3 regions of the Streptomyces sp. NPDC001744 genome follow, and region 3 is predicted to be linked to each of the others. Evidence: riboswitches for the same ligand, from Rfam matches in the RefSeq annotation. Region 3 holds a riboswitch; each other region holds the start of a gene.
What was found. Region 3 has a riboswitch for thiamine pyrophosphate ahead of ACFYZY_RS04280 (thiamine ABC transporter substrate binding subunit). Riboswitches for the same ligand answer to the same signal wherever they lie in the genome.
Positions count from the first base shown of each region.

Region 1: it holds a riboswitch for thiamine pyrophosphate, as region 3 does, so the genes downstream of both, thiC (phosphomethylpyrimidine synthase ThiC) here and ACFYZY_RS04280 (thiamine ABC transporter substrate binding subunit) in region 3, are expected to answer to the same signal.
Region 2: it holds a riboswitch for thiamine pyrophosphate, as region 3 does, so the genes downstream of both, thiO (glycine oxidase ThiO) here and ACFYZY_RS04280 (thiamine ABC transporter substrate binding subunit) in region 3, are expected to answer to the same signal.

Region 1 covers NZ_JBIAUG010000004.1:163,010-170,128, forward strand. Annotated here, with positions in the region: gene ACFYZY_RS06910 (metallophosphoesterase) at 82-1,617, shown strand; gene ACFYZY_RS06915 (hypothetical protein) at 1,779-2,423, shown strand; gene thiC (phosphomethylpyrimidine synthase ThiC) at 2,475-4,259, opposite strand; TPP riboswitch at 4,254-4,399, opposite strand; gene ACFYZY_RS06925 (YibE/F family protein) at 4,471-5,877, shown strand; gene ACFYZY_RS06930 (SsgA family sporulation/cell division regulator) at 6,153-6,593, opposite strand; gene ACFYZY_RS06935 (IclR family transcriptional regulator) at 6,732-7,119, opposite strand, start outside.
Region 2 covers NZ_JBIAUG010000018.1:162,382-169,500, reverse strand. Annotated here, with positions in the region: gene ACFYZY_RS21840 (Rv2175c family DNA-binding protein) at 1-216, opposite strand, end outside; gene ACFYZY_RS21835 (NAD(P)/FAD-dependent oxidoreductase) at 319-1,539, opposite strand; TPP riboswitch at 1,633-1,745, shown strand; gene thiO (glycine oxidase ThiO) at 1,743-2,921, shown strand; gene thiS (sulfur carrier protein ThiS) at 2,918-3,178, shown strand; gene ACFYZY_RS21820 (thiazole synthase) at 3,184-3,978, shown strand; gene pknB (Stk1 family PASTA domain-containing Ser/Thr kinase) at 4,067-6,019, shown strand; gene ACFYZY_RS21810 (deoxyribonuclease IV) at 6,027-6,878, shown strand; gene ACFYZY_RS21805 (DUF4396 domain-containing protein) at 6,947-7,119, shown strand, end outside.
Region 3 covers NZ_JBIAUG010000002.1:389,305-396,423, forward strand. Annotated here, with positions in the region: gene tsf (translation elongation factor Ts) at 81-917, shown strand; gene pyrH (UMP kinase) at 1,082-1,846, shown strand; gene frr (ribosome recycling factor) at 1,941-2,498, shown strand; gene ACFYZY_RS04270 (phosphatidate cytidylyltransferase) at 2,498-3,613, shown strand; gene rlmN (23S rRNA (adenine(2503)-C(2))-methyltransferase RlmN) at 3,729-4,835, shown strand; TPP riboswitch at 4,885-4,994, shown strand; gene ACFYZY_RS04280 (thiamine ABC transporter substrate binding subunit) at 5,078-6,169, shown strand; gene ACFYZY_RS04285 (ABC transporter permease) at 6,226-7,119, shown strand, end outside.

The DNA.
Region 1 (7,119 bases), on a different contig from region 3:
GATGGGCGGACGACACCGCGGACCACCCCGACCAGGCCGGTCCGCGATGTGCAGGGCATCGCGACGGTGGTGGAGGGGTCGATGACTCAGGGGGCCGGTCAGGAGCCCGTGGTACGCACGGCGACACTGCGTGACTTCCGCGTACCGCCGTACGCGCGCGTACCCGTACAGGGCCATGCCGCCGAACCGTCGGCCCCGCGGCCTCCGTCGGCGGCCGGGCCGGTGGAACACCCGTACGCGGAGCATGCGCGCCCGGAGCCGTCGCACACGTCCCCTCACGCGGAGTCGTCACCGCCGGGCCCCTCGTACGCGGAGCCCCCGCACGGCGCGCACCCGGCACCGGGCCAGGCACCGCCCCCGCCCACCGTGCCCGCCGGGCACCCCGCCGCGGCGATCCGCCAGGACCCCGCCGGAACCCTTCCCCCCGTCGCGTCCTCCCCCGTCGAGGCCGTGCCGCTCCCGGCGCGCGAAGCCGCGCGGCAGCCGGCCGCGCCCCCGGCCACAACGCCGCGGGCCGTCGCGCCCCTGCCCGCCGATCCGACCCTGCGCCTGGGCCACCGCACCGCGCCCGCGCGCACCGACTCGGACGGCACGGACGCCGGCTCCTCCGCCGTTCCCACCGCCTCCGTGCCCGCCGAGCACTCCGGCCACCCCGGCAACGCCTTCCCCGAGGGCGAGGTCCCCGAGGGCTACACGCCGACCGAACGCGACCTGCCCGTCATCAACCGGGGCGACACCGTCCAGGTCCACGTCACCCCCGCGCCCGCCCCCGCCGGCGAGCCCGCGTCCGGCGAAGGCCCCGGCCCCCTCTTCGTCGTCGGCGACGTCCACGGCTACCTCGACGAACTCCTCGTGGCGCTCCGCGCCCAGGGCCTCGTCGACGAGAACGGCGGCTGGGCCGCGGGCAACGCCCGTCTCTGGTTCCTCGGCGACTTCACCGACCGCGGCCCCGACGGCATCGGCGTCATCGACCTGGTCATGCGTCTCTCCGCCGAGGCCGCCGCCGCCGGCGGCTACTGCAAGGCCCTCATGGGCAACCACGAGCTGCTGCTCCTCGGCGCCAAGCGTTTCGGCGACACCCCGGTCAACTCCGGAGCGGGCACCGCCACCTTCCAGGCCGCCTGGCTGCTCAACGGCGGCCAGAAGCAGGACATGGACCGGCTCCAGGACGTCCACCTCCAGTGGATGTCGCGGCTCGACGCCGTGGTGCTGGAGGACAACCACCTCCTCGTGCACTCGGACACCACCGCGTACCTCGAATACGGCGAGACCATCGAGGACGTCAACGAAACCGTCCACGAGATCCTCAACCGGAACGACGCCGACGAGGTCTGGGACGTCTTCCGGAAGTTCACCAAGCGCTTCGCGTTCCGTGACGACGGCGGCCCCCAGGCCGTCCAGGAGCTGCTCTCCACCTACGGCGGCCACCGGATCGTGCACGGCCACAGCCCGATCCCCTACCTCCTCGGCCAGGTCGGTACCGAGGACGGCGAGGAGAACGCGCGCCCGGCCGTCGTCGGACCGCACGTCTACGCCGACGGACTCGCGATCGCGATGGACGGCGGAGTGACCATGGCCGGAAAACTACTGGTGGTCCAACTCCCCCTGACCGACTGACCTATCACCCTGCGCATCCGAGAAGGGCGATTTCCGGAAACACCCTGTCAGCCCGTGGCACCGTCGCCCTACCATCGGGTCCATCCGTAGCAGGCTCTCCTCCGTTTCCGCCCGACCCACCGTATTCCCACGGCTGAACCGGGCCTACGGAGCATCGGGGGATGCACATGAACGTGGCTCCGCACCTGCTGACCGAGGACCGCGCCGAGTACGAGCGGGTCCTCGACGACGCACTGAGCACCGCCCACGCACGTCCGGAACTCGCCGGGGTGGGCACCCGGCTCACGACCGCGCAACTGCGGGCGATGACGCTGAACGCGACAGCTCTGGTCACCTCCGCCGCCGCGAACGAGTACGACCACTTCGTCAGGGTCCGAGAGCGGAGCCGCGCGTCCGCCGGGACCCGTACCCCGCCCCCGTACGACCTCCCCGGGCCCGGCGCGGGCGTCGTCGCGATCGTCACCGTCATGGTCCCCGTCCTCGCGGGCACCGCCGCCGCCGTCCTCCTCCTGGTCGGAGCGGTGCTGCGCGCCCTCGCCCCCACCGTGGCGTTCGGCGCGACGCTGCTGACGGCCGGGCTGGTCTTCGGCTCCCTCGCCGCCGCCGGCCTGCTCTGCGCCGGCGCCGGGCTCCTCGTGACGGCCCTGCGCAACAGTCCGGTCGCGGTGAACGCGGGCGGCCCGCCCACCGCTCCGGACGACGAGCTCTCCCGTGCCCGCGAGACCTGGCGCCTCGCACTGCTCGAACGCGGCATCCTCCCCTTCCTCCGGGACGCCCTCGCCGCCACCGATCCCGCCGAACCCTGAGGAGACGGCGGGCCGGCCGACGCACCCGAGGCCGCCGACCGGCCCGCCGGATCAGTCCGCCAGCGGCAGGTAGACGCGGCCGCCGCCCGCCGCGAACTCCCGGGACTTCTGCGCCATGCCGGCCTCGATCTCCTGTTCCGTACCGCCGTGCTCACGGCGGATGTCCTGGGAGATCTTCATCGAGCAGAACTTCGGGCCGCACATCGAGCAGAAGTGCGCGGTCTTCGCGGGCTCCGCCGGCAGCGTCTCGTCGTGGAACTCGCGTGCGGTGTCCGGGTCGAGCGCCAGGTTGAACTGGTCCTCCCAGCGGAACTCGAAGCGCGCGTCCGAGAGCGCGTCGTCCCACTCCTGCGCGCCCGGATGCCCCTTGGCGAGGTCCGCCGCGTGGGCCGCGATCTTGTACGTGATGACACCGGTCTTGACGTCGTCGCGGTTGGGCAGGCCCAGGTGTTCCTTGGGCGTCACGTAGCAGAGCATCGCCGTGCCCCACCAGGCGATCATCGCCGCGCCGATGCCGGAGGTGATGTGGTCGTACGCGGGCGCCACGTCCGTCGTCAGCGGGCCGAGGGTGTAGAACGGCGCCTCCTCGCAGATCTCCTGCTGGAGGTCGATGTTCTCCTTGATCTTGTGCATCGGGACGTGTCCCGGACCCTCGATCATCGTCTGCACGTGGTGCCGCTTGGCGATGGTGTTCAGCTCGCCGAGCGTGCGCAGCTCCGCGAACTGCGCCTCGTCGTTGGCGTCCGCGATCGAACCGGGGCGCAGGCCGTCGCCGAGCGAGTACGTGACGTCGTACGCCGCCAGGATCTCGCAGAGCTCCTCGAAGTGCGTGTAGAGGAAGTTCTCCTTGTGGTGCGCGAGGCACCAGGCGGCCATGATCGAGCCGCCGCGCGAGACGATGCCGGTCTTGCGGCGCGCGGTGAGCGGCACGTACGGCAGGAGTACGCCGGCGTGCACCGTCATGTAGTCCACGCCCTGCTCGGCCTGTTCGATCACCGTGTCCTTGTAGATCTCCCAGCTCAGCTCCTCGGCCCTGCCGTCCACCTTCTCCAGGGCCTGGTAGAGCGGCACGGTGCCGATCGGCACGGGAGAGTTGCGCAGCACCCACTCGCGGGTGGTGTGGATGTTGCGGCCGGTGGACAGGTCCATGACCGTGTCGGCGCCCCACTTGGTCGCCCAGGTCATCTTCTCCACCTCCTCCTCGATGGAGGAGGTGACGGCGGAGTTGCCGATGTTGGCGTTGACCTTCACCAGGAATCGCTTGCCGATGATCATCGGCTCGATCTCCGGGTGGTTGACGTTCGCCGGGAGCACGGCCCGGCCCGCGGCGATCTCCTCCCACACGACCTCGGGGGAGACGTTCTCCCGGATCGCGACGTACTCCATCTCTGGCGTGATCTCGCCACGGCGGGCGTACGCGAGCTGCGTCACCGCCCGGCCCTCGCGGCCCCGGCGGGGCAGGCGTGGGCGGCCGGGGAAGACGGCGTCGAGGTTCTTGAGGCCGCCGCCGCGCGGCGAGGTGTGCTTGATGCCGTCGTCCTCGGGGCGGGCCGGGCGGCCCGCGTACTCCTCGGTGTCACCGCGCGCGACGATCCAGTTCTCGCGCAGCGGCGGAAGGCCCCGCCGCACGTCGGTGTCGACGGCCGGGTCGGTGTACGGGCCGGACGTGTCGTACAGCGTGACGTCCCTGCCGTTGGTGAGGTGCACCTGACGGACCGGCACCCGCAGATCGGGGCGCGAGCCCTGGACGTACCCCTTGTGCCAGCCCGGCGTGCGCTGCTGTCCGTCGGCCCGGTTCTGGTCGGAGGCAGGCGTGCGTGCGTCCTGAATGGTCATGAGACCGAATCTCCCTACGCCGGCATTACCCGGTAACAGGTTCGGCGGTCGGCGCAGCCCTTCCCGTACGTACGTCGGTACGCGCGTACGGTGATCAGCGCCCTCTCAGCCCGGTGCTCCGAGCTCCCGCGTGTGCAAAGGTGCCACCACGCTAACGCCCTTCCGGGCGTGCTGAACAGTGGGCCTCCGGCGTTCTTGCGATGATCGGTCGGTGACTTTCCCCCAGCAGAGCCCCGAGCCGCACGACCACACCCACGGCCCGGCTCCCTCCCACGGCCCCGGGCACGGGAGCGGAACCGGGCACGACCGGGGATCCGGACACGGACACAGCCACAGTCACGGCCCCGCCGCTCCGGTCTCCCGGCACCTGCGCAAGGTCATCGCCGCCGTCCTGATCCCCTTCGCCACCGCCGTCGTGGTCGGGCTCGCGGTCCTGTGGCCCGGCGGCGCCCCCGCGCACGAACGCACGGGCGTCGGTTTCGACCGGCGGACCGAGCAGGGCCGGGTCGTCTCCGTCGAGTCCGTCGACTGCAAGGTCGTGAACGTCGGCCAGGTCCCGCCGACCGGGGACACCTCCACCCCGGAGGGGCGCGAGGCGGTCGACGCCCAGCGGGGGCAGTGCGGGAAGGCGACGATCGAGGTCACCACCGGTCCGGACAAGGGGCGCGAGTTCACCGAGATCGTCCAGCCCGGTGCGCCGCGCCAACTGCGCGAGGGCCAGGGCGTGGTGGTGGCGTACGCCCCCGACGCCCCGCACGACCTCCAGTACTCGGTGACGGACGTGAACCGCAAGCTGCCGATGGCGCTGCTCGCCGGCGTCTTCGCCCTCGCGGTCGTGGTGGTCGGCCGGCTGCGGGGGCTCATGGCCCTGATCGCGCTGGTCGTGAGTTTCCTGGTGCTGACGTTCTTCATCCTGCCGGCGATCCTGCAGGGGTCGAACCCGCTGGTCGTGGCGGTGGTCGGATCGAGCGCGATCATGCTGATCGCGCTCTACATGTGCCACGGGCTCTCGGCTCGCACCTCGGTCGCGGTGCTCGGCACGCTGATCTCACTGCTGCTGATCGGTCTGCTCGGCTCCCTCTTCATCGGCTGGGCGTCGCTCAGCGGCAACACAGACGACAACACCGGGCTGATCCACGGGCTCTACCCGGAGATCGACATGTCCGGCCTGCTCCTGGCCGGAGTCATCATCGGGTCGCTCGGCGTGCTCGACGACGTGACGGTCACGCAGACGTCGGCCGTCTGGGAACTCCACCAGGCCGACCCGACCATGGGGCCGCGCGGGCTCTACCGGGCGGGCATCCGGATCGGCCGCGACCACATCGCCTCGGTCGTGAACACGCTGGTGCTCGCCTACGCGGGCGCCGCCCTCCCGCTGCTGCTCCTCTTCTCCATCGCGCAGAGCAGCATGGGAACGGTGGCCAACAGCGAGCTGGTCGCCGAGGAGATCGTCCGGACGCTGATCGGTTCGATCGGCCTGGTGGCGTCCGTTCCGGTCACCACGGCGCTCGCGGCCCTGGTGGTCTCCGCCGACCGTACGGAGGGCTCCCGGCAGCCGGGGACGGGCAGCCGGAACTCCGCTCCGACACGGGGCGGACGCCGCCGCCGCGCCAAGTGAGGCACCCGGCCCGGCGGCCCGACGACGGGGCTGCCCGGCACCGGGATGTCCTGGTGTCAGGGCAGCGCGTCGGCACAACGGCTAGGTGACACGACCGCCCGATGACGCGACGACGTGACGACACGACGGCTCGGTACCGAGACAGACCGACACCACCACGGGCCGACGGCGTGACGGTCCGGTGGTTCGACGGCGCGCCGGCTCGGGGGGACGGCAACGCAGAAGGTCCGGATGTCGGTACGGGTCGGATCACGCGGTGACGGAAGGGGTACGGCTCAGGCGGGCCCTGCGTTCTCCTCGGCCAGAATCCTGCCCAGCGCGGCCTCCAGGTTCCCTTCGAAGTCACCCAGTGTCCGTTCCTGACCGAGCGGAACCAGCTTGTCCGTACGGTCGAGGAACGCGACGAGAGGAGGTGCGCTGGCCCGGAAGAGGGCGCGGTCGCTGCCGACCTGGAGCCGGATGGTGACGTCCGAGAGCCGCTCGGGCTCCGTCGGGGCGATGTGCACATCGCCGTCGCCGCTCGGCCGGTTGATTCCGTCGAGCAGCAACTCCCGGCCGAAGGCCCAGGTGACGGGCGCGTCCCCGGGAAGGTGGAACGTCATGCGCACCGCGTAGGGGTCCCGGGCCTCATACCGCAGTTCGACCGGGATCTTGAAAGAGAGCTCCTCGGAGACGAGGAAGCTCATCAGGACCTCGGCCTGAACCGACTCTCGCATCATGTACCCCGCAGTAGATGGAGCAGTTGTGTAAACACAGCTGCTGAAAGCTGTGACCGAAACGGCCAGGAATGATCCCCCGTGGCCCTCTTGACGCAATCGTGCTGTAAGCACTACCAGATCACAAGGAGTGATTTTTCAGATACTGATAGAGAGGACGACCGAACTGAAGAGCGCACCGATCTCTGTACGTAGTCGCTCGATCGCCGGGAGCAACCGATCTTCCTGGTGGAGGGGTACGGAAATCGCCATCGCGGCCACCGTGGAGCCCGCGGTGAGGGGGATCGCGGCACAGACCGTGCCAAGTGCATATTCCTGACGCTCCACCAGGGGTTCCATTCTCCCCAAAGCGCCCAAACGATCCAAAAGGGCCTGGCGGTTACGCACCGTGTACGGGGTGATGGATTCCACCGGGTACCGGTCAAGGTGGTCTTGACGAGTTTTCGAATCGAGTTGTCCCAGCAGACACTGCCCGATCGCATGGGCGTGCGCGGTCTCGCGGAAGTCGGCCCATTCCTCCACGGCG
Region 2 (7,119 bases), on a different contig from region 3:
CAGGGTCCCGACGAGGCCCTTGACGATCTTGTCGCCCTGGATGAAGGCGGCGGGCACCTGAAGTGCGTTGTTCTCTCCGCGGCGCACGGCGACGAGCTGGCCCTCCTTGACCATCTGCCGCACGCGCGTCACCTCGACATCGAGCATCTCCGCGATGTCGGGCAGGTAGAGCCAGGCGGGGACGAGAGCATCGATCTTTGCGTCAATCTCGGTCACGGGACAAGCCTGCCATCCCGGACCGACAGCCGGTAGTCGGGTCCGCCGGACTGCCGCCTTCAGGGGGACGGGAACGCCCCCGGACCTGCCGGAACGCGTCCCTCACGCCGCCCGGACGGCCGCCTTCAGCGGTACGGACGGGTCGGCCGCCAGGGCCGGGTCGACCGGGACGGCGGCCTCGATCAGCTTCCGGCCCTGGGCCAGGTCGCGGGGGCGCCCGACCGCGAGGAGCGCCACCGGCACCCCGGCGCGCAGCCAGAGCACCGACCACGCCTCGTCCGCCGGGTCGCCGCGCCACAGCGGTTCGTCCGCGCCCGCGTGGTGCCCGGCGTACTGGACGAAGCGCCCGAACTGTTCGGACCAGAAGTACGGCACGGGGTCGTACGGTCCGGTGCCGGCGCCCGTGATCGCCGCGGCGACCGCGCGGGGCCCCTGGAGGGCGTTGTCCCAGTGGTGGACGAGGAGCCGTTCGCCGTAGCGGGCGGAGGGGAAGGAGGCGCAGTCCCCCACCGCGTACACGTCGGGCAGGGAGGTGCGCAGCCGGTCGTCGGCGGCGACGGCGCCGTCCGGGCCGAGGGCGATGCCGGAGCCGGCGAGCCAGTCGGTGGCCGGACGCGCGCCGATGCCGACGACGACGGCCCCGGCGGGCAGTTCGCGGCCGTCGGCGAGGACGACGCGGCCGGGTTCGACGGTCGCCACGCGTGCGCGGGTGAGGAGTTCGGCGCCGCTCCGGCCGTACCACTCGGCCATGGGGGCGGCGACCTCGGCGGGCAGGGTGCCGGCGAGGGGCAGGTCCGCGGCTTCCAGGACGGTGACGGCGCAGCCGGCCCCGAGCGCGGCGGTGGCGAACTCGGCGCCGATCCAGCCGGCGCCGACGACCACGACGGGGCGGCGGTGCTCCAGGACGGCGCCGAGGCGCACGGCGTCGTCCAGGGTGCGGAGCAGGTGGACGCCGGGGACGCCCTCGGAGCCGGGCAGGGTGACCGGGTGGGCGCCGGTGGCGATCACCAGGGTGTCGTACGGGACGGGTCCGGCCCCGGTGTCGATCTCGTGGTCGGCGGCGCGCAGTCCGGTGACGGCGACGCCGAGCCGGAGTTCGACGTCCAGCGCCTCGAAGTCGACCTCGAAGGCGGAGCCCTCGGCCTTTCCGAGGAGGACCGCCTTGGAGAGCGGGGGCCGGTCGTAGGGCTGGTGGGGTTCGGCCCCGATGAGGGTGACGGGGCCGGTGAAGCCCTGTTCCCGCAGGGCGACGGCGGTCTGCACGCCCGCCATTCCGGCGCCGACGACCACGACCTGCCGCTGGGTCTGCTGCTGCTCGCTCACCCGTCCACCTTACGCACCTGACGGGGCGTCAGGGCAAGGGGTGGCGGTGACCCCCTCGTGGCGGGGACCGGGCGGAAGCTAGTCTGGCGGGCGTAAAGCACTCGCGGGAGTCCGGACGCACCGGACTGAGAGGGAGGCTGGGCGGCCTCCGACCGTACGAACCTGATCCGGGTCATGCCGGCGAAGGGAGGGGCTGGACGCCCATGCGTTCTTCCGAGGCCCGAGGGGCCGACGTCCTCGTGGTCGGGGGCGGTGTCATCGGCCTGGTCACGGCCTGGCGGGCCGCGCTGCGCGGACTGCGCGTCGCCGTCGCCGACCCCGAGCCGGGCGGCGGGGCCGCGCGGGTCGCGGCCGGGATGCTCGCCGCCGTCACCGAGCTGCACCACGGCGAGGAGACCCTGCTCGGTCTCAACCTCGCCTCCGCCGCGCGCTACCCGGCCTTCGTCGCCGAGCTGGAGGAGGCCACCGGCCTCGACGTGGGCCACCGCGCCTGCGGCACCCTCGCCGTCGCCCTCGACGCCGACGACCGGGCGCACCTGCGCGAACTGCACGCCCTCCAGTCCCGCTGCGGACTCGCCTCGGAGTGGCTGAGCGGCCGCGAGTGCCGCCGCCTCGAACCGATGCTGGCGCCCGGGGTGCGCGGCGGCCTCCGGGCCGACGGCGACCACCAGGTGGACCCGCGCCGGCTCGCCGCCGCCCTCGTCGTCGCCTGCGAGCGGGCCGGGGTGGTCTTCCACCGGGCCCTCGCGGAACGCCTGACGGTGGTGCGGGGCCGGGCGCGGGGCGCCCTCCTCGCCGGGGGCGAGGAGGTGGCCGCCGGGCAGACCGTGCTCGCGGCGGGCAGTCTCAGCGGACGGCTCGCGGGGGTGCCGGAGGAGGTGCTGCCGCCCGTACGGCCCGTGAAGGGGCAGGTCCTGCGGCTGCGGGTGCCGCCCGCGTACGCCCCCTTCCTCTCCCGGACCGTCCGGGCCGTCGTGCGCGGCAGCCAGGTCTACCTGGTGCCCCGCGAGAACGGCGAGCTGGTCGTCGGCGCCACCAGCGAGGAGCTGGGCTGGGACACGACCGTGACGGCGGGCGGGGTGTACGAGCTGCTGCGCGACGCCCACGAGCTGGTCCCCGGGATCACCGAGCTGCCGCTCACCGAGACCCTGGCCGGGCTGCGCCCCGGCTCCCCGGACAACGCGCCGCTGCTGGGCCCCAGCGCCCTGCCCGGCCTGCACCTGGCCACCGGGCACCACCGCAACGGGGTGCTGCTCGCCCCGGTCACCGGCGACGTCCTGGCGGACGTGCTCACCACGGGCGTGCTGCCGGACGAGGCGCGCCCCTTCTCCCCCCGCCGCTTCTCCCCCGCCCCTCCCGTACGACAGGAGCAGCCCGCATGAACGTGCCCGCCGACGTACCCGCGCGCAGGCCCGCCGACGTGTCCGCGAACGCGTGCGTGAACGTGTTCGTGAACGGGGAGCCGCGCGCACTGTCCGGCCCCGTCTCCCTCGACGCCCTCGTCGCGACCCTCACCACCGCCCGCTCGGGCGTCGCCGCCGCCGTCAACGAGGCGGTCGTGCCGCGCGGCGAGTGGGCCTCGACGCCCCTGGGCGACGGGGACCGGGTGGAGATCCTCACCGCGGTGCAGGGGGGCTGAGCGCGATGTCCGACGACGTGTTCGTCCTCGGCGGCGCGGAGTTCTCCTCCCGCCTGATCATGGGAACCGGCGGGGCGCCCAGCCTCGACGTCCTGGAGCGCTCCCTGGTCGCCAGCGGCACGGAGCTGACCACGGTCGCCATGCGGCGCCTGGACCCGACCGTGCGGGGCTCGGTCCTCTCCGTCCTGGAACGGCTCGGCATCCGGGTCCTGCCCAACACGGCGGGCTGCTTCACGGCCGGGGAGGCCGTCCTGACCGCCCGGCTCGCCCGCGAGGCGCTCGGCACCGACTGGGTCAAGCTGGAGGTCGTCGCCGACGAGCGGACCCTGCTGCCCGACGGGGAGGAGCTCCTGAACGCGGCGGAGACCCTGGTGGACGAGGGCTTCACCGTCCTGCCGTACACCAACGACGACCCGGTCCTCGCCCGGAAGCTGGAGGACGTGGGGTGCGCGGCGATCATGCCGCTCGGTTCCCCCATCGGCTCCGGGCTCGGCATCCGCAACCCGCACAACTTCCGGCTGATCACGGAGCGGGCCGGGGTGCCGGTGATCCTGGACGCGGGGGCCGGCACGGCGTCGGACGCGGCCCTCGCGATGGAGCTGGGGTGCGCGGCGGTCATGCTGGCGTCGGCGGTGACCCGGGCGCGGGAGCCGGTCCTCATGGCCTCGGCGATGCGGCACGCGGTCGAGGCGGGCCGGCTCGCCCACCGGGCGGGCCGCATTCCGCGCCGCCACTTCGCGGAGGCGTCGTCCCCGGCGGAGGGCCTCGCGCACCTGGACCCGGAGCGCCCGGCGTTCTGAGGACGGGCGCCCCGCCGCACGTCACAGGTCTGCTGCGGTGCGGGACGACCGGGCGGGGCGCCCGTCCGCGGCTCGTAGACTCGACGCCGTGGACACGACCCTTCAGGACCCCCTCGTCGGGCGGCTGCTCGACGGCCGCTACCGCGTCGACGCGCGCATCGCCGTCGGCGGGATGGCCACGGTCTACCGGGCCCTCGACACCCGCCTCGACCGCGTCCTCGCGCTCAAGGTGATGCACCCGCAGCTGGCGGCGGACGCCGCCTTCGTCGAGCGGTTCATCCGCGAGGCGAAGTCCGTCGCCCGGCTCGCCCACCCCAACGTGGTCGGCGTCTTCGACCAGGGCGCCGAGGGCGCGTACGTCTACCTGGCGATGGAGTACGTCGCCGGCTGCACCCTCCGCGACGTGCTGCGCGAGCGCGGCGCCCTCCCGCCCCGCGCCGCCCTCGACATCCTGGAGCCGGTGCTCGCCGCGCTCGGCGCCGCCCACCGGGCCGGGTTCGTGCACCGGGACGTGAAGCCGGAGAACGTCCTGATAGGGGACGACGGCCGGGTGAAGGTCGCGGACTTCGGCCTCGTGCGGGCCGTGGGCTCGGCGACCGCCACCACCGGCTCGGTCCTCGGCACGGTCTCCTACCTGGCGCCGGAGCAGATCGAGCACGGCACCGCCGACACCCGCGCCGACGTGTACGCCTGCGGCGTCGTCCTGTACGAGATGCTGACCGGCGGCAAGCCCCACTCCGGCGAGACCCCCGCCCAGGTCCTCCACCAGCACCTGAACACGGACGTGCCCGCGCCCTCGGCCGCCGTCCCCGGGCTCGCCCCGGAGCTGGACGGGCTGGTCGCCGCCGCCGCGTCCCGCGACCCCGAAGCCCGCCCGCACGACGCCGTCGTCCTGCTCGGCCTGGTCCTCGAGGCCCGTGCCGCGCTCGGCGAGGAGCAGCTGGACGCGACGCCCCCGGGGGCCCTGTCCGGCGACCGGGACACCGCCGGGGACCGCACGAGCGTGATCGCCCGCGCCGTGCCGCCCGCCGGGGAGCACACCGGCGCGACCGACCCGCTCGTACCGGCGGGGGCCGTCGACCGGCAGGTGTCGCACACGAGCCGGCTGCCCGTGCCCGGGGTGCCGGCCGCCCCCGCGGCCGGCCGGCGCAGGCCCCCGCGCGGCCCGCTGCTCGTCGTCGCCGCCGTCCTGCTCGCCCTCGGCCTGGGCGCCGGGGTCTGGTACATCAATTCCGGCCAGTTCACCCGGGTCCCGGCCGTCCTCGGCCAGACCGAGGCCGTCGCGTCGAAGCGCATCACCGACGCCGGCCTGACGGTCGGCACGACGGAACGCGCCTTCAGCGACGTGTACGAGCGCGGCACCGTCATGGCCGCCGATCCCGCCCCCGGCGAGCGCCTGCGGGGCAACGGCACGGTCACCCTCACCCTCTCCCGGGGCCCCCGGATCGTGAAGGTGCCCCGCCTGCGGGACAGGCCCCTCGCGGAGGCGAAGCGCGCCCTGGAGAAGGAGGGGCTGGCCGTGGGCGTGGTCACCCGCGAGTTCAGCGACTCCGTCGCCCGGGGGTCCGTGATCGGCTCCGATCCCGAGCCCGGCACCGAGCGGAGTCCGGACTCGGCCGTCGCCCTGGTCGTCAGCAAGGGGGCACCCGTCGACGTGCCCGACGTCACCGGCGACGCCGTGCCCGACGCCACGGCCGCGCTCCAGGAGGCCGGGCTCACCGTCCGGGTCGCCCCGGAACGGGTCCACTCCCCCGAGGCCGCCGGCACGGTCGCCGCCCAGTCCCTCGCGCGGGGCAGCCGCGCCGCCGAGGGCGACACCATCACCCTCACCGTCTCCAAGGGGCCCCGGCAGGTCGAGGTCCCGGACGTCACGGGCGAGTCGACGGCGGACGCGCGGGCGGCCCTGGAGGACGCGGGCTTCGAGGTGAAGGTGGACAAGACCTTCCCCTACCTCGGCGACACGGTCGCGGCCCAGTCCGTGGAGGGCGGCTCCACCGCGCCCGAGGGCTCCACGATCACCCTCACGATCAAGGGACTGTAAGGAACCGATGCGCAATCCCGTCGGCGGTCACGTCCCGGTGGCCGGTGGCCTCGCCAGGAACGGCCTCGCCTACGCCCGTGACCTCGGCGCCGAGGCCGTCCAGGTCTTCGTCGCCAATCCGCGCGGCTGGGCCACCCCGGCCGGCAACCCGGCCCAGGACGAGCGGTTCCGGGCCGAGTGCGCGGACGCCTCGATCTCGGCCTGGGTCCACGCCCCGTACCTGATCAACTTCGGCTCGGACACCGAGGCCACGGCGGAGAGGTCGGTGGAGTCGCTGCGGCACTCGCTGCGGCGGGCCCGGGAGATCGGCGCGAAGGGCGTGGTGGTGCACACCGGCTCCGCGACCGGGGGCCGCCCGCGCGAGGTGGCGCTCGCCCAGGTGCGGGAGCGGCTGCTGCCGCTGCTCGACGAGCTGACGCGGCCGGACGATCCCGACCTGCTCCTGGAGTCGACCGCCGGCCAGGGCGCCTCGCTCTGCTCGCGGACCAGGGACTTCGGCCCGTACTTCGACGCGCTCGACCACCACCCCCGGCTGGGCGTCTGCCTGGACACCTGCCACGTCTTCGCGGCCGGGCACGACCTGGTGGACCCGCGGGAAGCGGCGCGGACGCTCGACCTGCTGGTGGGGACGGTCGGTGAAGGACGGCTGAAACTGATCCACGCCAACGACTCGAAGGACGTCGTGGGCGCCCACAAGGACCGGCACGCGAACATCGGTTCCGGCCACATCGGTGAGGACGCCTTCCGGGCGCTGCTGCGCCACCCGGCGACGGAGGGGGTACCGCTGGTCATCGAGACGCCCGGCGGCAAGGAGAAGCACCGGGCGGACGTGGACCTGCTGAAGGGGCTTCGCCCTTGAGGAATACCCCTGGGGGGTATACGGTTCCCGTATCGACGGGAACCGTCACCTGACGTTGGGGGCCTCTCATGCGCCACGAAGCACACTCCCGCCACGAGCACGGGCACGCCGGGCACGGCCACGGGCACCACGGCTCCCCCGGCGGGGTCACCTGGTCCGCCGCCGCCAAGGCGACCCTGCACTGCCTCACCGGCTGCGCCATCGGCGAGGTCCTCGGCATGGTCGTCGGGACCGCGCTCGG
Region 3 (7,119 bases):
GACGGCGGGGGCCCGCGAAGCCCCCGCCGTCCACCCGTGGACCCGCCCGATCTTTCAGACTTCGAGAGAGAAACAGACTCATGGCGAACTACACCGCCGCTGACGTCAAGAAGCTCCGCGAGCTCACCGGCGCCGGCATGATGGACTGCAAGAAGGCCCTGGACGAGGCCGACGGCGATGTCGACAAGGCCGTCGAGGCCCTGCGCATCAAGGGCCAGAAGGGTGTCGCCAAGCGTGAGGGCCGCTCCGCCGAGAACGGCGCCGTGGTCTCCCTCATCGCCGACGACCACACCTCCGGCGTCCTCGTCGAGCTGAAGTGCGAGACGGACTTCGTCGCCAAGGGCGACAAGTTCCAGGCCGTCGCCGACCAGCTCGCCGCCCACGTCGCCGCCACCTCCCCGGCCGACCTGGAGGCGCTGCTCGCCTCCGAGATCGAGCCCGGCAAGACCGTGCAGGCGTTCGTGGACGAGGCCAACGCCAACCTCGGCGAGAAGATCGTCCTGGACCGCTTCGCGCAGTACGCCGACGGCTTCGTCTACGCGTACATGCACCGCACGATGCCGGACCTCCCGCCGCAGATCGGTGTCCTCGTCGAGTTCGACAAGGCCGACGCCGCCGTCGCCAAGGGCGTCGCGCAGCACATCGCCGCCTTCGCGCCGAAGTACCTCACCCGTGAGGACGTCCCGGCCGAGGTCGTCGAGTCCGAGCGTCGCATCGCCGAGGAGACCACCCGCGCCGAGGGCAAGCCCGAGGCCGCGATCGCCAAGATCGTCGAGGGTCGCGTGAACGGCTTCTTCAAGGACGCCACGCTGCTCGGCCAGCCGTACGCGCTGGACAACAAGAAGTCCGTCCAGCAGATCCTGGACGAGGCCGGTGTCACCCTGAAGCGCTTCACCCGCATCAAGGTCGGCATCTGAAGCCTGTCCGCGAAAGCGACGGACACCGGACCCCGGTAGGGTCTGAAGCAGTCGCCCGCCCCCGCGCAGGACGACCGCAGATCTGACGAGGAGGCCATTGCCGTACGGGAAACCGCGAGGACCCAAGGCAATGGCCTCCTTCGTATGTGCACGAGGAGATCTCCATGAACCAGGGCGCCGTACAGGGCGACGACAACAACGGCAAAAAGGCCGGCCGCTACATGCTGAAGCTGTCCGGAGAGGCTTTCTCCGGCGGTACCGGCCTGGGCGTCGACCCCGATGTCGTGCACGCCATCGCGCGTGAGATCGCGGCCGTCGTCCGCGACGGCGCGGAGATCGCGATCGTGATCGGCGGCGGAAACTTCTTCCGCGGCGCCGAACTCCAGCAGCGCGGCATGGACCGGGCCCGCTCCGACTACATGGGCATGCTCGGCACCGTGATGAACTGCCTCGCCCTCCAGGACTTCCTGGAGAAGGAGGGCATCGACTCCCGCGTCCAGACCGCCATCACCATGGGTCAGGTCGCCGAGCCGTACATCCCGCTGCGCGCCGTGCGCCACCTGGAGAAGGGCCGCGTCGTCATCTTCGGCGCGGGCATGGGCATGCCGTACTTCTCCACGGACACCACGGCGGCCCAGCGCGCCCTGGAGATCGACGCCGAGGCGCTGCTCATGGGCAAGAACGGCGTCGACGGGGTCTACGACTCCGACCCCAAGCGCAACCCCGACGCGGTCAAGTTCGACGCCCTCGAGTACGGCGAGGTGATCGCCCGCGACCTCAAGGTCGCCGACGCCACCGCCGTCACCCTGTGCCGTGACAACGACCTCCCGATCCTCGTCTTCGAACTGCTCACCGAGGGCAATATCGCGCGCGCGGTGAAGGGTGAGAAGATCGGCACGCTCGTGAGCGACCAGGGCACCCGGGCCTGACCCGAACCGGGAACCGCCCCGCGAGGGGCTGGACGACAGCCCTGCCGGTCGTACACCGTGCAGGACACAACGCGACGACACGCAGGAGCAAGTGGTGATCGAAGAGACCCTCCTCGAGGCCGAGGAGAAGATGGAGAAGGCCGTCGTGGTCGCCAAGGAGGACTTCGCCGCGATCCGCACCGGCCGTGCGCACCCGGCGATGTTCAACAAGATCGTGGCGGACTACTACGGCGCCATCACCCCCATCAACCAGCTGGCCTCCTTCTCCGTCCCGGAGCCGCGGATGGCCGTGGTGACCCCGTTCGACAAGAGCGCGCTGCGCAACATCGAGCAGGCGATCCGCGACTCGGACCTCGGCGTCAACCCGAGCAACGACGGCAACATCATCCGGGTGGTGTTCCCCGAGCTGACGGAGGAGCGCCGCCGCGAGTACATCAAGGTCGCCAAGGGCAAGGCCGAGGACTCGAAGATCTCGATCCGCTCGGTGCGCCGCAAGGCCAAGGAGTCCATCGACAAGCTCGTCAAGGACGGCGAGGTCGGCGAGGACGAGGGCCGCCGCGCGGAGAAGGAGCTCGACGACACCACCGCGAAGTACGTCACGCAGGTGGACGAGCTGCTCAAGCACAAGGAAGCCGAGCTGCTCGAGGTCTGATGAACGACTCTTCCTGGGGTGCCCCGGCCGGTCCTCCCGGCCGCGGGGGGCCCGACCAGGGGCCCGCCCCGGCGGGTCCCGCACACGAGGGGCATCCTGCGTCGCAGACTCGCCCCATGCCCCTCGTGCCCGACGTCCCCGCCGGCGGATTCCAGGACGGACACGGCCGGGGGGCCGCTCACCCGAGCGGCCCCCCGTTCCGTGACGGGACGCCGTACGAGCACCCGCACGAGCACCCGCAGGAGCCCATGTCCAGCCCCGCCCCGCCTCCGTCGTCCGCGCCCCCGCCGCGGCAGAAGAAGAGCGCGGGCCGGGACCTGGGCGCGGCCATAGGGGTCGGAGTCGGACTCGGCGCCGTCATCATCGCGTCGCTGTTCATCTGGAAGGCCGCGTTCGTCGGGGTCGTGGCGGTCGCCGTGGTGGTCGGGCTGTGGGAGCTGACCTCCCGCCTCCAGGAGCGCAAGCAGATCGGGGCACCGCTGGTGCCGCTCGCGGTCGGCGGCGCGGCGATGGTCGTCGCCGGGTACGCGCGCGGTCCCGAGGGCGCCTGGGTCGCGACGGCCCTGACGGCGCTCGCGGTCCTGGTGTGGCGGATGGCGAAGCCCCCCGAGGGCTATCTGAAGGACGTCACGGCGGGCGTGTTCGCCGCGTTCTACGTGCCGTTCCTGGCGACGTTCGTGTCCCTGCTGCTGACCGCGGACGACGGCCCGTGGCGGGTGCTGACCTTCCTGCTCCTGACGGTGGTCAGCGACACCGGGGCGTACGCGGTCGGCTGGCGCTTCGGCAAGCACAAGCTGGCGCCGCGCATCAGCCCCGGCAAGACCCGCGAGGGCCTGGCCGGCGCGGTGGCGTTCGCGATGGCCGCGGGCGCGCTGTGCATGCAGTTCATGATCGACGACGGGGTCTGGTGGCAGGGTCTGGTCCTCGGTCTCGCGGTGGCGGCGAGCGCGACGCTCGGCGACCTCGGCGAGTCGATGATCAAGCGCGACCTGGGCATCAAGGACATGGGCACGCTGCTGCCCGGTCACGGCGGCATCATGGACCGGCTCGACTCCCTGCTGCCGACGGCGCCGGTGGTGTGGCTGCTGCTCGCGCTGTTCGTCGGCACCGGCTGACCCGCTGGTCCCGCCGCGGGAAGAGCGGCCGTCCCCAAAGCGTTCCTCCGGGAGGGGTCCGCCGTCCACAAGGGCGGCGGGCCCTTCCTCGTATCTCTGCGACACTGGTAGGACCATGCCCAAGCCCGGAGAACTCACTTTCGTCGCCCCCCGCGGAGCCAAGAAGCCGCCGCGGCACCTCGCCGACCTCACGCCCGCCGAGCGGAAGGAGGCCGTCGCCGCGATCGGCGAGAAGCCCTTCCGCGCCAAGCAGCTGTCCACGCACTACTTCGCGCGGTACGCGCACGACCCCGCCGAGTGGACCGACATCCCCGCCGCCTCGCGGGAGAAGCTGGCCGGGGAGCTGCTGCCCGACCTGATGTCCGTGGTGCGGCACATCTCGTGCGACGACGACACCACCCGCAAGACCCTGTGGCGGCTGCACGACGGCACGCTCGTGGAGTCGGTGCTCATGCGCTACCCGGACCGGGTCACCATGTGCATCTCCTCGCAGGCCGGCTGCGGCATGAACTGCCCGTTCTGCGCGACCGGGCAGGCCGGGCTCGACCGGAACCTGTCGACCGCCGAGATCGTGCACCAGATCGTGGACGGCATGCGGGCCCTGCGCGACGGCGAGGTGCCCGGCGGACCGGCGCGGCTGTCCAACATCGTGTTCATGGGCATGGGCGAGCCGCTCGCCAACTACAAGCGGGTCGTCGGCGCCATCCGCCGGCTCACCGACCCCGAGCCCGACGGCCTGGGCCTGTCCCAGCGCGGCATCACCGTCTCCACCGTCGGGCTCGTGCCCGCGATGCTGCGCTTCGCCGACGAGGGCTTCAAGTGCCGGCTCGCGGTCTCCCTGCACGCCCCCGACGACGAGCTGCGCGACACCCTCGTGCCCGTCAACACGCGCTGGAAGGTGCGGGAGGTCCTCGACGCGGCCTGGGAGTACGCGGAGAAGTCCGGGCGCCGGATCTCCATCGAGTACGCCCTCATCCGGGACATCAACGACCAGGCGTGGCGCGGCGACCTGCTCGGCCGGCTCCTCAAGGGCAGGCGGGTGCACGTCAACCTGATCCCGCTGAACCCGACGCCCGGCTCGAAGTGGACCGCCTCCCGTCCCGAGGACGAGAAGGCGTTCGTCGAGGCCATCGCCCGTCACGGCGTGCCGGTGACCGTCCGCGACACCCGGGGCCAGGAGATCGACGGGGCCTGCGGGCAGCTCGCGGCCGCCGAACGCTGACCTTGTACCCTGAGGTCGAACACACATCTTCATAGTCACTCCGACAGATTCATTCCGACAGGGGAGCGCCACAGCGCTGAGAGTGCGGTGCCGTCAGACCGCAGACCCTCTGAACCTCGCCCAGGTCATTCTGGGTAGGGAGTTCGGTCGTTAACTCAAGCTGTTGCGCCCTGCCCGCGTCCGGTCCGCCGGCCGCGGGCAGGGCCGCGTCTCTTCCTGGTCCCACCCAGGAGGAAAACTCAGTGAGCATCAGGAAGCAGGCCGCCGCCGCGCTCCTCGCGGCGCTCGGCGTCACCGCCCTCGCCGCCTGCGGCACCGGCGGCGCCCACGAGGCCGCGGGCAGGACCGGCACGCCCGCGCCGAAGACCGTGACCCTCGTGAGCCACGACTCGTTCAACGCCTCCAAGGAGGTCCTGGCCGAGTTCACGAAGCGGACCGGTTTCACCGTCAAGGTCCTCAAGGCCGGCGACGCGGGCGAGGCCGTCAACAAGGAGATCCTGACCAAGGGCTCCCCGCAGGGCGACGTCTTCTTCGGCGTCGACAACACCCTGCTCTCCCGCGCCCTCGACAACGGCATCTTCGTGCCGTACGAGGCGAAGGGCCTGGACCGGGTCCCGGCGGAGTACCGGCTCGACAAGGAGAACCGGGTCACGCCGGTCGACTCCGGCGACATCTGCGTCAACTACGACAAGAAGTACTTCGCCGACAGGAAGCTGGCGCCGCCGGTGACCTTCGACGACCTGGCGAAGCCGGAGTACAGGGACCTGCTCGTGGTCGAGAACCCCGAGCGGTCCTCCCCGGGCCTCGGCTTCCTCCTCGGCACGGCCGCGAAGTACGGCGACGACGGCTGGCAGGGCTACTGGAAGAAGCTCAGGGCCAACGGCGTGAAGACCGTCGACAGCTGGGAGCTCGCCTACAACCAGGAGTTCTCCGGCTCGGCCGGCGGCAGGAAGGCCAAGGGCGACCGGCCGCTGGTCGTCTCGTACGCCTCCAGCCCGCCGGTCGAGGTGCTGTACGCCGAGCCCCGGCCGAAGGAGGCGCCCACCGGGGTCTCCACCGGCACCTGCTTCCGGCAGACCGAGTTCGCGGGCCTGCTGAACGGGGCGAAGAACCCCGAGGGCGGCAGGGCGCTGATCGACTTCCTGGTCTCGAAGACGTTCCAGGAGGACATGCCGCTCCAGATGTTCGTCAACCCCGTGGCGAAGGACGCGGCCCTGCCGGGGCTGTTCACCGAGCACGGCGTGGTCGTGGAGAAGCCGGAGACCATGGCGCCCGGGAAGATCGCCGAGAAGCGCGACGCGTGGATCCAGCAGTGGTCCTCGACCGTCCGGTAACCAGGCCCCCGGTGACCAGGAAGGACGTGCGCGGGAACGTGACGCGGCTCGGGCTCATGGCCCTGCCCGTCGCGTTCTTCGCGGTCTTCTTCGCGTGGCCCGTCGCGTCCATCGTGGACCGGGGGCTGCGGCCCGGCGGGACCTGGCGGTTCGGCCGGATCGGCGAGACGCTGACCCGGCCGGACGTCCTCGACGTCCTCGGCTTCACCGTCTGGCAGGCCCTCGCCTCCACCGGCCTCACCCTGCTCGTCGCCCTGCCCGGCGCGTACGTCTTCGCCCGCCTCGACTTCCCCGGCAAGAACGTCCTGCGGGCCGTGGTCACGGTGCCGTTCGTGCTGCCCACCGTCCTGGTCGGCACGGCGTTCCTGGCGCTGGCCGGCCGGAACGGGCTCACGGACGAACTGTGGGGGCTGCGGCTCGACACGAGCGTGTGGGCGATCCTCCTCGCCCACGTCTTCTTCAACTACGCGGTCGTCGTCCGGACCGTCGGCGGTCTCTGGGCCCAGCTCGACCCGCGCCAGGAGGAGGCCGCCCGGGTCCTCGGCGCCTCCCGCTCCACGGCCTGGCGGACGGTGACGCTGCCCGCGCTCGTCCCGGCCGTGTCGGCCGCCGCCCTGATGGTCTTCCTCTTCACCTTCACCTCCTTCGGCGTCGTGCAGATCCTCGGCGGGGACGCGTACACGACCCTGGAGGCGGAGATCTACCGGCAGACCGCCCGGCTGCTCGACCTGCCGACGGCCGCCGTCCTCACCCTCGTGCAGTTCGCGGCGGCCGGCGCGATCCTCGCCCTGCACGCCCGGACGGCCCGGCGGCGGGAGACCGCGCTGCGGCTCGTGCCGCCGGAGCGGACCGCGCGCAGGCCGCGCGGCGCCGGGCAGTGGGCGCTGCTCGGCGGCGTCCTCGTCTCGGTGGCCCTGCTGATCCTGCTGCCGCTCGGCGTCCTCGTGGAG